Regions from separate parts of the Anaerotruncus rubiinfantis genome, predicted to be linked through region 2. Evidence: predicted binding sites of a transcription regulator. Region 2 holds the regulator's gene; each other region holds the start of a gene.
What was found. The regulator Rex, encoded in region 2, represses fermentation and respiration genes when NADH is low (regulators of the CRP and FNR family bind a similar motif). The targets are predictions, from matches to a motif close to ATTGTTAANNNNTTAACAAT.

Region 1: a site for Rex is predicted at 2,105-2,124, ahead of BN4275_RS05595 (glycerol dehydrogenase). Genes of this name have one in related genera too.
Region 3: a site for Rex is predicted at 2,502-2,521, ahead of BN4275_RS08685 (phosphoglycerate kinase). Genes of this name have one in related genera too.
Region 4: a site for Rex is predicted at 2,698-2,717, ahead of BN4275_RS06035 (phosphoenolpyruvate carboxykinase (GTP)). Genes of this name have one in related genera too.

What each region holds. Positions count from the first base shown of each region.
Region 1 covers NZ_FKLA01000009.1:60,173-64,337, forward strand. The annotation lists gene BN4275_RS05585 (Tex family protein) at 1-1,726, opposite strand, end outside; gene BN4275_RS17535 (hypothetical protein) at 1,742-1,960, opposite strand; gene BN4275_RS05595 (glycerol dehydrogenase) at 2,166-3,248, shown strand; gene BN4275_RS05600 (GNAT family N-acetyltransferase) at 3,275-3,718, shown strand; gene tnpA (IS200/IS605 family transposase) at 3,825-4,165, opposite strand, start outside.
Region 2 covers NZ_FKLA01000008.1:229,230-233,394, forward strand. The annotation lists gene BN4275_RS03415 (FAD-binding protein) at 1-93, opposite strand, end outside; gene BN4275_RS03420 (deoxycytidylate deaminase) at 122-613, opposite strand; gene rsmA (16S rRNA (adenine(1518)-N(6)/adenine(1519)-N(6))-dimethyltransferase RsmA) at 745-1,608, shown strand; gene BN4275_RS03430 (hypothetical protein) at 1,605-2,303, shown strand; gene BN4275_RS03435 (redox-sensing transcriptional repressor Rex) at 2,349-2,999, opposite strand; gene BN4275_RS03440 (isocitrate/isopropylmalate family dehydrogenase) at 3,047-4,165, opposite strand, start outside.
Region 3 covers NZ_FKLA01000009.1:673,260-677,424, forward strand. The annotation lists gene gpmI (2,3-bisphosphoglycerate-independent phosphoglycerate mutase) at 1-386, opposite strand, end outside; gene tpiA (triose-phosphate isomerase) at 416-1,183, opposite strand; gene BN4275_RS08685 (phosphoglycerate kinase) at 1,256-2,446, opposite strand; gene BN4275_RS08690 (DegV family protein) at 2,689-3,621, opposite strand; gene BN4275_RS08695 (tRNA (cytidine(34)-2'-O)-methyltransferase) at 3,632-4,126, opposite strand.
Region 4 covers NZ_FKLA01000009.1:137,113-141,277, forward strand. The annotation lists gene BN4275_RS06030 (hypothetical protein) at 60-245, shown strand; gene BN4275_RS17805 (hypothetical protein) at 629-757, opposite strand; gene BN4275_RS06035 (phosphoenolpyruvate carboxykinase (GTP)) at 766-2,535, opposite strand; gene tsaD (tRNA (adenosine(37)-N6)-threonylcarbamoyltransferase complex transferase subunit TsaD) at 2,753-3,802, opposite strand; gene BN4275_RS06045 (hypothetical protein) at 3,825-4,165, opposite strand, start outside.

The DNA of each region.
Region 1 (4,165 bases), on a different contig from region 2:
CAAGGGTGTAGCCGAAACTCTCCAGCACCGTTTTTGCAGCATCATAGCTTTCCGGATGCACGCCGGTATTATCAAGCACATTTTTCGCGTGCGGGATGCGCAGAAATCCTGCGCACTGCTCATACGCCTTGGGGCCGAGCTTCGGCACCTTTTTGAGCTGTGGCCGGGAGGTAAATTCCCCATTCTCCTCGCGGTAGGCAACAATGTTCTTCGCGACCGCCGCCGAAAGTCCCGAAACATATCCCAATAGTGACGCGGACGCCGTGTTTAGATCCACGCCGACCCGGTTTACGCAGTCTTCCACCACGCCCGCAAGCGTCTCGTCAAGCCGTTTGGGCGGCATGTCGTGCTGGTACTGGCCCACGCCGACCGACTTCGGGTCGATCTTCACAAGCTCTGCCAGCGGGTCCTGCAGCCGCCGCGCGATCGAAACCGCACTGCGCAGTGAAACGTCATAGTCCGGGAATTCGGCCGCCGCAAGCTTCGAGGCCGAATAGACCGACGCGCCGGCCTCGTTGACCATCATGTACTGGAGCCCGCAGTCAAGCTCATGGATCATCTCGGCCGCGAAGATCTCGCTTTCCTTGGAAGCAGTGCCGTTGCCGATCGAAAGCACCTGCACGCCGTGCTTTTTGATCAGCGCGCCAAGGACGCGTTTGGCTTCAACGGTTTTGTTCTGCGGCGGGGTCGGATAGACCACCGTCGTGTCGAGCACCTTGCCGGTCTGGTCAACCACCGCGATCTTACAGCCGGTCCGGTAGGCCGGGTCGATCGCGAGCACTGTCTTTCCCTTGACCGGCGGCTGCATGAGCAGCGCCTTCAGGTTCACGCCGAAGTTTTTGATCGCCTGTTCGTTCGCCATTTCGGTGAGATCGGAACGCACCTCTCGTTCAAGCGAAGGATGGATCAGTCGTTTATAAGCGTCCGCGACCGCTTCCTGCACCAGGCCCGTGGTGATGCTGCCCTTTTTGACAAACAACCCGCCAAGCAGCCCGGCGGCATATCCTCCGTCCACCTCAACGGCGACCTTGAGGAATTCCTCCTTCTCTCCGCGGTTGAGCGCCAAAACCCGATGGCTTGGGACCTTGGCAACCGGTTCCGCGTAGTCATAATAGGTGCTGTAGACGCTCTCCTTGTCCGGATCGGCGGCCACGCTGCGCAGGACGGCATTCTTCTGATAATAAAGACGCAGCCGCTGGCGGCCCTCCGCGCTGTCTGACACCTGTTCCGCAATGATGTCGCAGGCTCCCGCGATGGCGTCCTCCGCCGTCGGGATCTCCTTCTCCGGATCGACGAACGGCGCGGCCAGCGCTTGCGCCGTACCGGAGGTTTTGTCCTGTGCGAGGATCAGTTCCGCCAGTGGTTCCAGCCCGCGTTCCTTCGCAATCGTCGCGCGGGTGCGCCGCTTCTGCTTATAGGGGCGGTAGATGTCCTCCAGGCGGGCGAGCGTCTCGGCCGCGGCAATATCGGCGGCAAGGTCCTCGGTCATCTTGCCTTGTTCCGTGATCGAATCGGTGATCTCCTGTTTTCGTTTTTCAAGCCCGCGCAGATATTCGAGCCGGTCGGAAAGTTCCCGCAGCACCTGATCGTCACAGGAACCGGTTTTTTCCTTTCGGTAACGCGCAATGAACGGGATGGTATTGCCCTCGTCGATGAGCGCGATGATGTTTTCCACCAGGTTTTTTGCAATGTTGAATTCCTTTGAAAGGATCGCGGCAAAGTCCATAAACGGTATTTCTCCTTACTTTCGATGTTTCAGCCAGACAATTACGCCGATCACAGCGGCAATCACAACAAGCGCCACTGTCGGCCAAACGGCTGGATTCGTTTTGGTGGCTGTGGTCACAAAAACGGCCGTCGGGCCGTCCGCGCCGCCGATGACGCCGACCGAGCTCGCCTCCCCGCAGCCGGCAAGCGCCAAAAGCAGCCCGGCAGGGAGCAGCCTTTTTAAAAATTGCATGTTGTTTTTCCCTCTTTCCAATGATACGATAGATATATAGTATATCATTTTCGGCCTGTTCTTTCAAACAGCTCAAATTTCACAAAATCGGCGGAATTTCCCCGTACAGTTTGTTGGCTTCTCCATTGCAATTGGCGGCGCATCTATGTTAAACTATTGTCAATCAAAGATGTCCTACCAATTAAAAAATAAAGGAGCGTTCCAAATGGCCAATATCATCATTTCGCCCGGAAAGTATGTCCAGGGAAAGGGCGAACTCAAAAATCTCAAAACCTATGTCGACGCGCTTGGGAAAAATCCGTTTATCCTTGTCAGCGAATCCGGCATGAAGCGCGTGAAGGCCCCGATTGAAGCGGGTTTCGGCGGCAAAGTCACCTTTGAAAGCTTTCGCGGCGAATGCAGCAAAAACGAAGTCGACCGCCTCATCGGCCTGATGGGGGACTGCGACGTGATCGTCGGCGTGGGCGGCGGCAAAATTCTCGACACCGCCAAGGCAGTCGGCTACTACACCAAAAAACCGGTTGCGATCGTCCCGACCATTGCCTCCACCGACGCGCCATGCAGCGCGCTTTCGGTCCTCTACACCGATGAGGGCGTTTTTGACCAGTACCTCTTCCTGCCGCAGAACCCGAACCTCGTGCTCATTGACACCGACATCGTGAGCGCCGCGCCGGCACGCCTTTTGGTGAGCGGCATGGGCGACGCGCTCGCCACCTATTTTGAGGCGCGCGCCACCAGAGCCTCAAATGGTTCCACCTGCGCGGGCGGCAAGGTCACCAAGGCAGCGATTGCATTGGCGCGGCTCTGCTATGAAACGCTGATCGAAGAGGGCTTGCAGGCCAAGCTCGCGGTGGAGCAGAAGGTCTGCACCAAAGCGGTCGAAGATGTGATCGAAGCAAACACCTATCTGAGCGGAATCGGTTTCGAGAGCGGCGGCCTGGCGGGCGCACATGCCATCCACAACGGGTTCACCGTCCTGCCCCAGTGCCACAGCTACTATCACGGCGAAAAAGTTGCGTTCGGCACACTGGTACAGCTCGTGCTTGAAAATGCGCCGTCCGAGGAGCTGGAGGAGGTCATCGGATTCTGCATGGACGTCGGTCTGCCGACCACCCTTGCCGATATCGGCGTCTCCGATCCGGTCGCGGCCGACCTGATGGCGGTTGCAAACGCGGCCTGCGCCGAAGGGGAATCGATCTACAACATGCCGCTGGAAGTCACACCCGAAAAGGTCTATGCCGCCATCCTCGGCGCGGACGCCATCGGCCGGTACTTCAAAGCGGAATAAACGGTTTTCCACCGGGAGGGAGCGGAATGGTTGAAATTTTACCGGCAGCGTCCAGTCAGCTCGAAGAGATCTATCTTCTGATCTGCGAACTGGAGGGCACCCCAGTCAGCCGGAAAGGCTTTTCGGCGTGTTACCGGCAGAACCTTGAAAACCCGCAGGTTCATTATTTCGTCGCCCAGGAGGGCGGCAGGGTGCTCGGCTTTATAAGCCTGCATATCCAGCAGCTTCTGCACCATGCCGCCAAAGTCGCGGAAATCCAGGAGCTGGTGGTGTGCGGGCAGCTGCGTGGACAGGGCATCGGCAAACTTCTGTTTGCCGCCGCAAAAGAGGCCGCTGTGCGGGAAGGCTGCCTGCAGCTGGAGGTCTGCTGCAACAGATCTCGCGTCATGAGCCACACATTCTATCTTCGTCAGGGGATGACCAACCGGCATTTTAAATTCTGTCTCCCGCTGCGGGAGACAAAAGGCTGAATAAGAATCCGCCGGCATAGCCGGCGGTTTTTCTTATGCGGGTATAACCCGCTGTTACTGGCAGCCATTGCAATGGCATATGCGGTCTGACATTTGCAAAAGCTTGTTACTTATTCCCCTTAAAAGGGTCCTCGTATTCTCTAAACGTTAATTGATCCTGTAGTTTATCTTCTTCCAATTGGTTTTTTATGTATTCTGCGATCTTTTTGGCGTTTTTCCCCGCTGTGTCTACATAGTACCCGCGGCACCAAAAAGATCTATTCCCATGCTTGTATTTCAAATTTGCGTGTCGTTCATGAATGATCAAGCTGCTTTTTCCTTTCAGAAATCCCATAAAACTTGATACGCTCATCTTTGGCGGTATTTCTACAAGCATATGGATATGATCCTCACATACTTCTGCTTCTACGATATTTACGCCTTTCCACTCACATAACTCTCTTAATA
Region 2 (4,165 bases):
GCGGTCGATCGCCGCGACGCGCATCCGGGGCCCGAGCAGGCGCGCCAGTGTGGAGCCCGCAGGGCCGAGCCCTACGATGGCCAGATCATACATATGCATCTGCTCCCGATGATGTATTTTTTCAATAGTTGGAAAGCCCCTTGAGGGATTCGTCATGCACGACCCACTCGTCCGCCACGTTGATGACGCGGAATTCCTCCTTGTCGTCGCGGATGATCACGGTGGAGATGCCAGCGTTGATGATGAGGCGGGTGCACATTGAGCAGGGACAGGCATTGCGGACATATTCACCGGTGTCATATTCCTTGCCGACCAGGTAAAGCGTAGCGCCGAGCATCTGCTCGCGGGAGGCGTGGATGATCGCGTTCATTTCGGCGTGTACCGAGCGGCAGAGTTCATATCGCTCGCCGCGCGGGACGTTGAGCTTGGAGCGGGTGCAGTAGCCCAAATCGGAACAGTTTTCCCGCCCGCGCGGCGCGCCGACATAGCCGGTCGAAACGATCTGGTCGTTTTTCACGATGATCGCGCCGAAGTTGCGCCGCAGGCAGGTGCCGCGCGAGGCGACCGTCTCGGCAATATCCAAATAATAGTTTATTTTATCGCGTCTTGCCATCTATCTTCACTTCCTTTATAATGATGAAAGGTATGGAGCTGGTCATTGATTTTATTCTACTATACCGCGGCGGCCTGTGCAAGCTCCTTTTTTATTTCCTGCAAAACCAAATCCAGTTCCTGGAGGATTTTATGGACAACCTTTCCAATATTGGCGTGATACGAGACGTATTGTCGCGCCACGGTTTTACATTCAGTAAAGCGCTCGGGCAGAATTTCCTTGTCAACCCGACCGTCTGCCCGCGCATGGCCGAGCTTGGCGGCGCGAAAGCAGGCGTCGGAGTTATTGAAATCGGAGCGGGCGTCGGTGTGCTGACCGCCGAGCTTGCCAAACGCGCGGACAAAGTCGTCTGTATCGAAATTGATGCCCGGCTGCTGCCGGTGCTCGCGGAAACGCTCGCGGGCTACCAAAACGTCGAGATCGTGAATGCGGATGTGATGCGGGTCGACCTGCACGCGCTCATCGCGGAAAAGTTTTCCGGCATGGAGGTGGTTGTCTGCGCGAATCTGCCGTACTACATCACCTCGCCGATCATTATGAGCCTGCTCGAGCAGCGCCTGCCGGTCAAATCGATCACCGTGATGGTGCAGAAGGAGGCCGCGCAGCGGCTCTGCGCCGAACCCGCCACCCGCGAGGTTGGCGCGGTCACAATCGCTGTGCGGTACTACAGCGTCCCGAAGGTGCTCTTTCAGGTGTCACGCGGGTCGTTTATGCCGTCGCCCGACGTGGACAGTACGGTCATCCGGCTGGATATCCGGGAGCGGCCGCAATACGACGTGGGGGATGAAAAGGCTTTCTTCGCGGTGGTGAAGGCGGCTTTTTCCCAACGCCGTAAAACGATCCTGAACTGTCTGGCAAGCGGGCTTTCGCTTGCGAAGCCGGACGCCGCCGCGCTGCTCGAAACGGCGGGGGTGCCGGGCACGGCACGCGCCGAGCAGCTCACGATGGAACAGTTCGCGGCGCTTTCCCGCGCCGCAAAGGAGATGAAACGATGAAACTGACAAAACGCAGGATCCTGTCCATTGTGATCGCGGCTGTTACCCTCATCGCGACCGGGGCGTATTACACAATGGTTTACCACTATACGGCGAAACCGGAATCGCTGACCGAGGCGCTCACGGAATATACCGGCATGCCGGTGGAGATAGCCGGGACCGAGGAGGCTGGCAACCGGCTGTTCGTGCTCTTCAAGGACCCGGGCGGCGGCCCGATGATGGGCTACGCGCTTTTCGACCGGGGGATGAACACCCTTTACCGGCCGGTCAGCGCCGGCTACGGCAATTCGATCGGCGTGGAGGTCTATCCCTTCACCGCTTCGGGCAAACGGAAGGTCGCGGTCTGCGGCGTGAACGCCGACCCGCGCGCGGTGGCCTACGAGGTCATTACGGTGGACGAGGAACCGCCGCAGGTGGTGTTTTCCGGAGAGATTGCCGAACGGGATTTCGTCGATATTTATGAGCACCCGAAAACGGAGGGACTCTGGCGCGGCCTACGGCTTCTTGACGCGGATGGGAACGACCTCGCTCCCGAACTGTACGCGTCAGGGATGGCGGACGGGCCGGGCACCGGGATTGGGACAGCCGAGCTTTTCATGACAGATATTTTTTGCATCCTCATCCTGTTGGTTGGATTCGTTGTGGCAAAATATTTCTGGGACGAAAAACAATTGCCGGAGGACAAAAAGGAATAGAGAAACGGCCCCGCTTCTCAGAAGCGGGGCCGTTTTGGTTTGAAATCAGGATTTCTCGTCAGCATAAAACTGGTTCATCCGGTAGCAAAGGGTCATAAGGCTGTCCCCAAGATGCACGTTTTCGACCACGACGTTCTCGAAATTAAGCAGCAGATCGTAGTGGGAGAAGTTCCAGAAGCAGTTGATGCCGAGGTTTTTGAGCCGCTCGGCCGTTTCATAAGCCACCTCGCGCGGGATGCAGAGGATCGCGGCGCGGGGATGATTTTCCCGGCAGAAGTCTTCGAGTTCGGTGGTGTCCCGCACGGTATGTTCCCGGATCTTCTGCCCGATGACCGTGGGGGAGTTGTCGAAAATCCCCACGAGCTTAAAACCGCTGGTGTCGAAGTTCATATGCTTTGCAAGCGTGCGGCCGAGATTTCCCGCGCCGATCAGGATGATGTCGGCCTGTTTATTGAGGCCGAGGATGTTCCCGATTTCCTTATAAAGCGCGGCGACGTTGTAACCGTAACCCTGCTGGCCGAATCCGCCGAAGCAGTTGAGATCCTGTCGGATCTGGGAGGCGGTGAGCTGCATGAGCTGTGCAAGCTCCCGCGAAGAGATACGGGTGACATCCTTTTTCAGAAGGTCGCCCAAAAAGCGATAGTAGCGCGGCAGACGCCGGATAACCGACAGTGAAACGCCCTCATGCTTTGGCATAGACACAAACACCCTTCCTGTGTAGATTTCCTTGTGTGCCGGGCGGATCAGAGGCTCGCTACGGTATCCATGACATAATTGCCGAATTCCTCGCAGGTGCAGCCGGTGTCGCGGCCGGTGATGGTGAGCTTTTTCTCCTCGTACATGCAGACGTCCAGCGCACGGTCGAGCTTATCCGCCTGCGCCTGGAAGCCGATGTGGCTCAGCAGCAGCACCGCTGCGCGCAGCATCGAGCAGGGATCGGCATATTTGCCGCGGCCTTCCTTGATCATACGCGGCGCGGAGCCGTGGATCGCCTCAAACATCGCGTAGCGTTTGCCGATGTTGGCGCTGCCCGCGGTACCGACGCCGCCCTGGAACTCGGCGGCTTCATCGGTGATGATGTCGCCGTAGAGGTTCGGAAGTACAAATACCTTGAAATCACGGCGGCGCTTCTGGTCAATCAGTTTTGCGGTCATGATGTCAATATACCAGTCGTCGGTGGAGATGTCCGGATACTCCTTGGCGATGTTCTGGCAGAGTTTGAGGAACTTGCCGTCGGTCGTCTTGACGATGTTGGCCTTGGTGACGATTGAAACGCGGTCTTTGTGGTTTTTCTTGGCATAGTCGAAAGCGAGCCGCGCGATGCGTTCGGTGCCTTCGGTGGTGGTGACGACAAAGTCGAACGCGACCTCGTCGTCGACATTCACGCCGCAGGAGCCGAGCGTGTATGCGCCTTCGGTATTCTCACGGAAGAAGGTCCAGTCGATGCCTTCGCTCGGGACTTTGACCGGGCGGACGTTCGCGAACAGGTCAAGCTCCTTGCGCATCGCAACGTTGGCCGATTCGATATTTGGCCAGGGATCGCCCGCTCGCGGGGTGGTGGTGGGGCCTTTGAGGATGACGTGGCATTTTTTGAGTTCCGCGAGCACGTCGTCCGGGATAGCTTTGCCGACGGCGGCGCGGTTTTCGATGGTGAGGCCGTCGATCTGCTTAAATTCCACACGGCCGGCGGCCACTTCATCCGCCAGCAGGTGCTTTAATACGCGGGCGGCTTCATTGGTGATAATGGGGCCGATGCCGTCGCCGCCGCAGACACCGATGACGATCTTATCGAGATGTTCGTAATCCACGAAGTCCTTAGTTGCTTTAATGCGCTCATTGCGCGCAAGCTGGGCCTCTACCAG
Region 3 (4,165 bases), on a different contig from region 2:
TACAGATGGGTGTTGTGGCTGTGCACGCCGCCATCGGAAACAAGGCCCATCAGGTGCAGGGCGGAATCATACTTTTTGCAGTTTTCCATTGCACCGGTGAGCGCCGGGTTATCGAAAAAATCGCCGTCCTTGATCGATTTGGTGATGCGTGTAAGCTCCTGATAAACCACCCGTCCGGCGCCGATATTGGTGTGGCCGACCTCGCTGTTTCCCATCTGCCCGTCCGGCAGGCCGACATCCATGCCGGAAGCGCCGATCAGGGTATGCGGGCAGGTGGCGAAAAGTTTTTCGATGTTGGGCTTTTTTGCGGCGGCGATCGCGTTGCCGTAATCCGCCTGGTTATATCCAAATCCATCCAGAATGATGAGTGCCAAAGGTTTTTTCATAAGTTCGTTTATCCTCCTGTGCACGGCTTTTATTTCGAGGCCGCCTCGATGATCGTGTTGAAATCGGCCGCCTTGAGCGCGGCGCCGCCGATGAGCCCGCCGTCCACATCCGGCTGTGCGAGCAGCTCCGCCGCGTTCTTCGCGTTCATCGAGCCGCCGTACTGGATGGTCATGGCTTCAGCAGCAGCGTCGCCGTAGAGCTTAGCGACCACGGTGCGGATATAATGATTGACCTCGTTGGCCTGTTCGGCGGTTGCGGTCTTGCCGGTGCCAATTGCCCAGACCGGCTCGTAGGCGATGATAATGCGACTGAGTTCCTCCGCCGAAACGCCGCCGAGCGCGACCTTGGTCTGCATGCCGACGATCTCTTCGGTGATGTCCGCTTCCCGCTGTTCAAGCAGCTCGCCCACACAGAGGATTACATCGAGGCCCGCATCGAGCGCCGCACGCACCCGCAGGTTTACCGTCGCGTCGGTCTCTCCGAAATATTGGCGGCGTTCGCTGTGGCCGATGATGACGTATTTGACTCCCATCTCGGTGAGCATGCCGGCGGAAATCTCGCCGGTGAAGGCGCCGGACGCCGCCCAATGGCAGTTTTCCGCGCCGACTTCGATGTTGGTGCCTTTGGTGGCTTCAAGCGCGGTTTCCAGGTTGGTGTAGGGCACGCAGATGATCACGCCGCAATCCGCGTCCTTGACGAGGGGTTTCAGCTCATTGATGAGCGCCTGTGCTTCCGGGCGGGTTTTGTTCATTTTCCAGTTGCCTGCGATAACTGCTTTCCGAACCGCTTTATTCATAACTGCATTCTCCTTTATTCTTGTCATTGGAACAGCGAAAAAAGGGAGCGGATTTGCCCGCTCCCTTTCGGATTACTTGTCGTTGAGGGCCGCGATGCCGGGCAGCTCCAGTCCCTCGAGGAATTCGAGCGAAGCGCCGCCGCCGGTGGAGATATGGGTCATCCTGTCGCCGAAGCCCAGCTTGGTGACCGCCGCCGCGCTGTCCCCGCCGCCGATGATCGAGATTGCGCCGCTGTCCGCCACCGCGGTCGCGACCGCGAGGGTGCCTTTCGCAAAGGCCTCGAATTCAAATACGCCCATCGGTCCGTTCCACACAACCGTGCCCGCGCCTTTGATGGCGTCGCAGAAGAGTTTTTCAGTTTTGGGGCCGATATCCATACCCATCCAGCCGTCCGGGATCTTGTCGCTGTCAACCAGCCTGCTCTGGCAGTTCGGATCGAATTTGTCACCGACGAGGTTATCGACCGGCAAAAGCAGGCTCACGCCCTTGGCTTTCGCCTTGGCGAGCATTTCCTTGGCCAGTTCGAGCTTATCCTCTTCGCAGAGCGAATTGCCGATCGAGTGTCCCATTGCCTTGATGAAGGTGTAGGCCATACCGCCGCCGACGATCAGGGTGTCGACCTTCTCAAGCAGGTTATTGATGACGCCGATCTTATCCGAAACCTTCGCGCCGCCCAGGATCGCGACGAACGGGCGTTTGGGGTCGGAAAGGGCTTTGCCCATGATGGTGATTTCCTTCTGGATGAGGTAACCGCAGACCGCCGGGAGGTACTCCGCGACGCCGGCGGTGGAAGCGTGGGCGCGATGGGCCGAGCCGAACGCGTCGTTGACATAGATTTCCGCGAGGGAAGCAAACGCCTTCGAAAGCGCCGGATCGTTCTTGGTCTCGCCCTTTTCAAAGCGGACGTTCTCAAGCATCAGCAGCTCGCCGGGTTTTAAGGCCGCGGCTTTCGCCTTGGCGTCCTCGCCGACAACGTCTTTGGCCATTTCGACCGGTTTGCCCAGCAGCTCACCGAGGCGTTTGGCGACTGGAGCAAGCGAGAACTCCGGTTTCACTTCGCCCTTCGGACGGCCGAGGTGCGAACAGAGGATGACCGCCGCATTCTTTTCAAGCAGGTATTTGATGGTCGGAAGCGCAGCCACAATGCGTTTGTCCGATGTGATCACGCCATCCTTCAGCGGGACGTTGAAGTCGCAGCGGACCAGCACTTTTTTGCCGGATACGTCGATGTCTTCCACCGACTTTTTGTTGTAGGAAGTCATGTTTGCCACCCTTTCTCGATTTTCTGTTTTTGGGTTTTCCCCGATTTTCAACAACTCTGTTAATTAATCAACAATCCATGGATTATTCTACGGCATCGGCTTTTTTTTTGCAAGCGTTTTGCGCGATTTTCCATGGTTTCAACAGCTTCCAAAGTTAGTTTGCGCAATTCTTTGGGGATTATTTTCCATAGGATACCGGTCTGAGAAAAATCCCCCGGCAGACACCGGGGGATTTTTATTTTTCAGGCCAGATAATCCTGTTCGCGCGCGCGGGTATTCAGCCGCTTCTCCCCGCGCACGATCATGGCGACCGCCTTGGGACCCGCGTTGATTGTGATGGCGGCGCCAAGCTGGAATTTTGCCTTTGGCGCGTGCCCGAACCGCTTGGAAATCTCCTTCCAGAGATCTTCTCCGTACTGTTCAATGCTGCCGTACGCCACCACCGTGGGGGCTTTTTTGTCGCTGGCATGCGCAAGTCCCTGTTCGCAGACGCGGACCACCACATTTTTGTCACCGCGCACCTTTTCCACCACCGCGGTCACGCCGTCGATGATCGAGATGACCGGCCGCAGGCCGAGCACGTCGCCCACAAAGGCAGCGGCGGCAGGGACGCGTCCCGAGCGGCGGACATATTCGAGCGAATAGGGGGCGAAATAAATCTCCACGCAGGAGAACCAGTCATCCAGGAATACGGTGACCTCATCGGCGGTTTTGCCCGCCTTGATGAGCTTGGCAGCTTCCACGATCGGATAGCCGTAACCGATGGAATAGGAGCCTGAATCAAGCACCGTGATGTTCATTTTGTCCACAGCCTCCGGGGTGTCCTCATAAAACTGCTTCTTGGCAAAGACCGCCGCCTGGAACATATTGGACCCCTTTGAGGTGATGGTCGTGTTGATCACATCCGTGTAGCCCTGCTCATAAGCGTCCTGGTACGCTTGGGCGTAGGTCACCGACAGGATGTGGCTGGTGACTGGCAGCTCCCTGGCCGCTGTCAGCCGCTCATAAAATTCCGGAATGGTAAAATCCACCCGTTCGAGATAGCCCTTGCCGTCGATTGCAATTGGGATCGGCAGCATGACGATCCCGCCCGTGAGCAGGTCCGCGTCCGGGATGTCACAGGCGGAATCGGTCATTAAAAGGATTTTCTGGTCGTGCTGTTTCTTTTTTGCCATACATGATCTCCTACCACTGATATTGGGTGAGTTGTCCGTGATTTTTGAGCGCCGGGAACCCCCATTGACGCAGCGCTTCATAAGTTGCGACCGCCACTGTATTGGAAAGGTTCAGGCTGCGCGCACCGGCAATCATCGGCAGGCGCACGCAGCGCTGTGGGTTTTGATAGAGCAGATCTTCCGGCAGACCCGCGTCCTCCCGGCCGAAAACGATATAGGCATTGTCCGGATAAGCGATTTCGGTGTAGATATGCGGCGCTTTGGTGGTGAAATAAAAGAATTCACCCTGGTTCTTTTCAAAAAATTCCGAGGTTGAAGCATAGGTGGTGATGTCCAGCAGATGCCAGTAATCAAGCCCCGCGCGTTTTAGTTTCGCATCGGTGATCGCAAAGCCCATCGGCCCCACCAGATGCAGCCGTGCGCCGGTCGCGGCACAGGTGCGGGAGATATTCCCTGTGTTCTGCGGGATTTGGGGCTCAATGAGGACAATGTTTAAAGTTGGCATCCGGGCGGCATCTCCAATATGAATTTTTGCGGGCAGGAC
Region 4 (4,165 bases), on a different contig from region 2:
CGTGGTGATTAATATGTTATAATTTATGTTATAAATTATAACATATTTGGAGATAAGCCATGACTTCAAAAGAACATTTACGGCTGCGGGAACTTTCGCGGCAAGTTTACACCTATGCGGGCAAGATGAATTTGTCCGCATGCCAGCTCAAGGATGATGCAGCAAGCGTTGTCACCCGGCGTTATTTTGTGCAGCTTGAAAAGCGGATGGAGAAGCTGCGGGAATTTCTGAGAACGATTGATTGACAATACCCATTGAACGAATCCGGCGCGGATTTTGCAGCAAGCCCGTAACATGGGAGCGCGAAGCGTTGCCATCAGTCTTGAGCTGACCGGCAGTTGGGAGTGACGGCGTCGCAGGTCTCGAAGTCCAAGGACGCGACCGCCGCCTTTGCGAAGCAACCAGCGGCGGTGGGGTTCCAAGGGGTTTCCCCTTGGCGTGTTCTTTCCCCTATTTCTTGCACGAGCAAGAAATAGGGCCGCCGGAGGCGACTCCTCCGGAGCGCCTGGAAGGCGCAATCCCCGGGCGCCCGGAGGGCGCAAAAAACAAGCGAATTCCTCATTTTTGCAGGGAGACAATAAAGAAAGCGCATGGAACCTGACGATTCCATGCGCTTTCACTTTTTTGTTCAGTGGCGGTCCCGGTTGAGGACCAAAACAGCCATGATACCGTACAGCACAGCCACGATGGTGGCTGCTGCAACCAGTGCCACCGCCGTGACGCCGCGCCACGGGTTGATCTGACGGTATTCCCTCATCATAAGCCTTATTTCGCGAGGTTGGCTTCGAGCTTTTCGAGCTCGGTCTCGAGCTCTTTGGGGAGTTTGTCGCCAAATTTGGCATAGAACTCCTTGATGCCCTTGACTTCCTCTTTCCACAGGTCCTTATCGACAGTCAGCAGGCCGGCGACAGTATCGGTGGTGATGCCGTCAAGACCGGTGATGTCGATATCTTCCGGTTTCGGCTCGTAACCGATCGGGGTTTCAACAGCTTCGGCTTTGCCTTCGACGCGGTCGATGATCCAGTTGAGGACGCGCAGGTTGTCGCCGAATCCCGGCCAGATGAAGTGGCCTTCGTCATCGGTGCGGAACCAGTTGACGTTAAAGATCTTAGGCGCTTTGTCACCGAGCTTCTTGCCCATTTCGAGCCAGTGCTGCCAGTAGTCGCCCATGTTGTATCCGCAGAACGGGAGCATCGCCATCGGGTCGCGGCGGACAACGCCGACAGCACCCGAAGCGGCCGCGGTGGTCTCGGAAGCCATGGTGGAACCTACGAACACGCCATGCTGCCAGTCACGGGACTGATAAACCAGCGGAGCGGTTTTGGCGCGGCGGCCGCCGAAGATGATCGCGGAGACGGGCACGCCGTTCGGATTTGCAAATTCGGAGGAGATGCAGGGGCAGTTGATGGCCGGAGCGGTGAAGCGGGAGTTCGGATGCGCGCCTTTGCTGCCATCGGTGCAATCCCATTTCTCGCCTTTCCAGTTGACCGCATTCTTCGGCGGGTTCTTATCGAGGCCCTCCCACCAAACAGTGTTGTCGTCCAGGTTGTGGACCACGTTGGTGAAGATGGTGTTGCGGCGGGTGGTTTCCAGCGCGTTCGGGTTGGACTTCATGTTGGTGCCAGGGGCAACGCCAAAGAAGCCGTTTTCCGGGTTGATTGCCCAGAGTCTGCCGTCTTCGCCGATACGCAGCCAGGCGATGTCGTCGCCGACCGTCCAAACCTTGTAACCCTTGTCAAGCAGCTCCTTCGGCGGGATGAGCATGGCCAGGTTGGTTTTGCCGCAGGCGGACGGGAACGCGGCGCAGATATATTTGATTTCGCCTTTCGGGTTCTGCAGGCCGAGGATGAGCATGTGCTCCGCCATCCAGCCTTCCTGTTTCGCCTGGTAGGAAGCGATGCGCAGCGCGAAGCATTTTTTGCCGAGCAGAACGTTGCCGCCGTAACCGGAGTTGACCGACCAGATGGCGTTGTCCTCGGGGAACTGGACAATGTAACGGTTCTCTTCTTCCATCTTGGCCTTGGAGTGCAGGCCGCGGACGAAATCGTTGGAGGTGTCGCCCAGGTGGTCGAACGCCTTCTGGCCCATGCGGGTCATGATATCCATATTCAGTACAACGTAGATCGAGTCGGTCAGCTCGACGCCGACTTTGGAGAATTTGGAACCGATCGGGCCCATGCAGTACGGGATGACATACATGGTGCGGCCCTTCATGGCGCCGTCAAACAGGGCGCGCAGTTTCGGGTACATGACTTTCGGGTCTTCCCAGTTGTTGGTCGGGCCCGCTTCTTCCTTCGTTCTGGAGCAGATAAAGGTTCTGCCCTCCACACGGGCGACATCGTTGACCGCAGTGCGGTGCAGGACGCATCCCGGAAGCTTCTCAGGGTTGAGCGGCTCGAGCTCTCCGGTGGAGAAAGCCTGCTCGCGCAGTTCGTTGAGCTGTGCCTCGCTTCCATCAATCCAGACAACCTTATCCGGTTTGACAAGCGCTTTCATCTCCTCAATCCAATTGAGGACATTTTTGTTGTTCGTCATGATTTTACTCCTCTCGCTGTATTGAATTTTTAATAACACAATGATACATATGGGGCTGAAAGTCAACGGTTCATGGGGTTGCATCCCGCATGAAACTCGAACTTTTCACACTTAGCATTATAATGGATCAACTGCAAAAAAGCAACGTGAATTCGTTAGAATTTTGTGAATTTTCAGACAATCATGCAATTCATCATTTTTCTTCCTGCAAAACCAATCATTTTGAGACAGAATGCTTAGAATCATACGGATTTTGGAAAGGCAGGTCGATATTCCACGAGGCGCAAGCGTTTAAATCAAGCCCCGCCGGCGGGCTGCAAAGCTGCTCATAATAGGCCTGCGCGCCGATCATCGCGGCGTTGTCCCCGCAAAGGGACAGCGGCGGGACGCAGAGCCTGTACCCGTGGCGCCGGCACATCTCCTCCAGGCGGGAACGCAGCCCGCTGTTGGCGGAGACGCCGCCCGCCGCCACAATCGTTTTGTAGCCGTATTCCCGCGCGGCCAGTTCCAGATGGCCCACCAGGATCTCGCAGATGGTGCGCTGGAAACTTGCCGCCAGCGAATCTGTATCCACATTTTCCCCTTTCTGGGCGGCATTATGCAAAAGGTTCAGCACCGCCGTTTTGAGACCGGAAAAACTGAAATCATAAGGCGAATCCTCGACGCGCGGCTTCGGAAGCTTATACTTTCTGTCATCGCCGCGCTTTGACGCCTCGTCGATATAGATTCCGCCCGGATATGGGAACCCCATAGCGCGGGCAGATTTGTCGAACGCCTCCCCGGCCGCGTCGTCGCGGGTGCGGCCAATGATCCGAAAGTCGGTGTAGTCCTTCACTTCAACGATGTGGCTGTGCCCGCCCGAAACAACGAGGCAGAGAAACGGCGGCTCAAGATCCGGATGCGCGAGATAATTGGCGGCGATGTGCCCACGGATATGGTGAACCGGGATGAGCGGTTTTCCCGCCGCGAGCGCAAGCCCCTTGGCGTAGTTTACACCAACCAGCAGTGCGCCGATCAGCCCTGGCGCGGCGGTCACAGCGACCGCATCGATCCCGGCAAGCGTCAGCCCGGCCTCGTCTAGCGCGCCCTGCACAACAGGCACGATGTTTTCGGTATGGCGGCGGGAGGCAATCTCCGGCACCACGCCGCCGTATTTTCGGTGCTCCGCGACTTGAGAATTGATCACCGAGGAAAGAACTTTCCGCCCGTCCTCCACCACTGCGGCGGCAGTCTCGTCGCAGGAGCTTTCAATTGCAAGGATTTTCATAGCCATTTTCCTTTCGCCGCCATCAGGCGGGTTTCACGCTTTGTGCGATCATATCATAAAGCTTGAGGTCGTCCGCTGTTGCCGAAGCGGAGACGTAAAAATACAGATAAGTGAAATGCCCTTCGCCCAAATCCATCATATATTCCAGGACATTCCCGCCCAGGCCGGGCGTGATATACCGTGTAAAGCGGTCGCCACAGCAGTAGGCGCCAATCTCATTTTCTGCTGATTCGAATGCCTCCCAGGTTTCGCCGGTTATCGGATTGCCTTCCGCTGAAAATACATTCCACGCGCTGAACAGTGCCTCGCCCTCAGGATAGTATCCCCCGATGTCCCCGATTTTGATCGTCCCGTTCGCGAAGC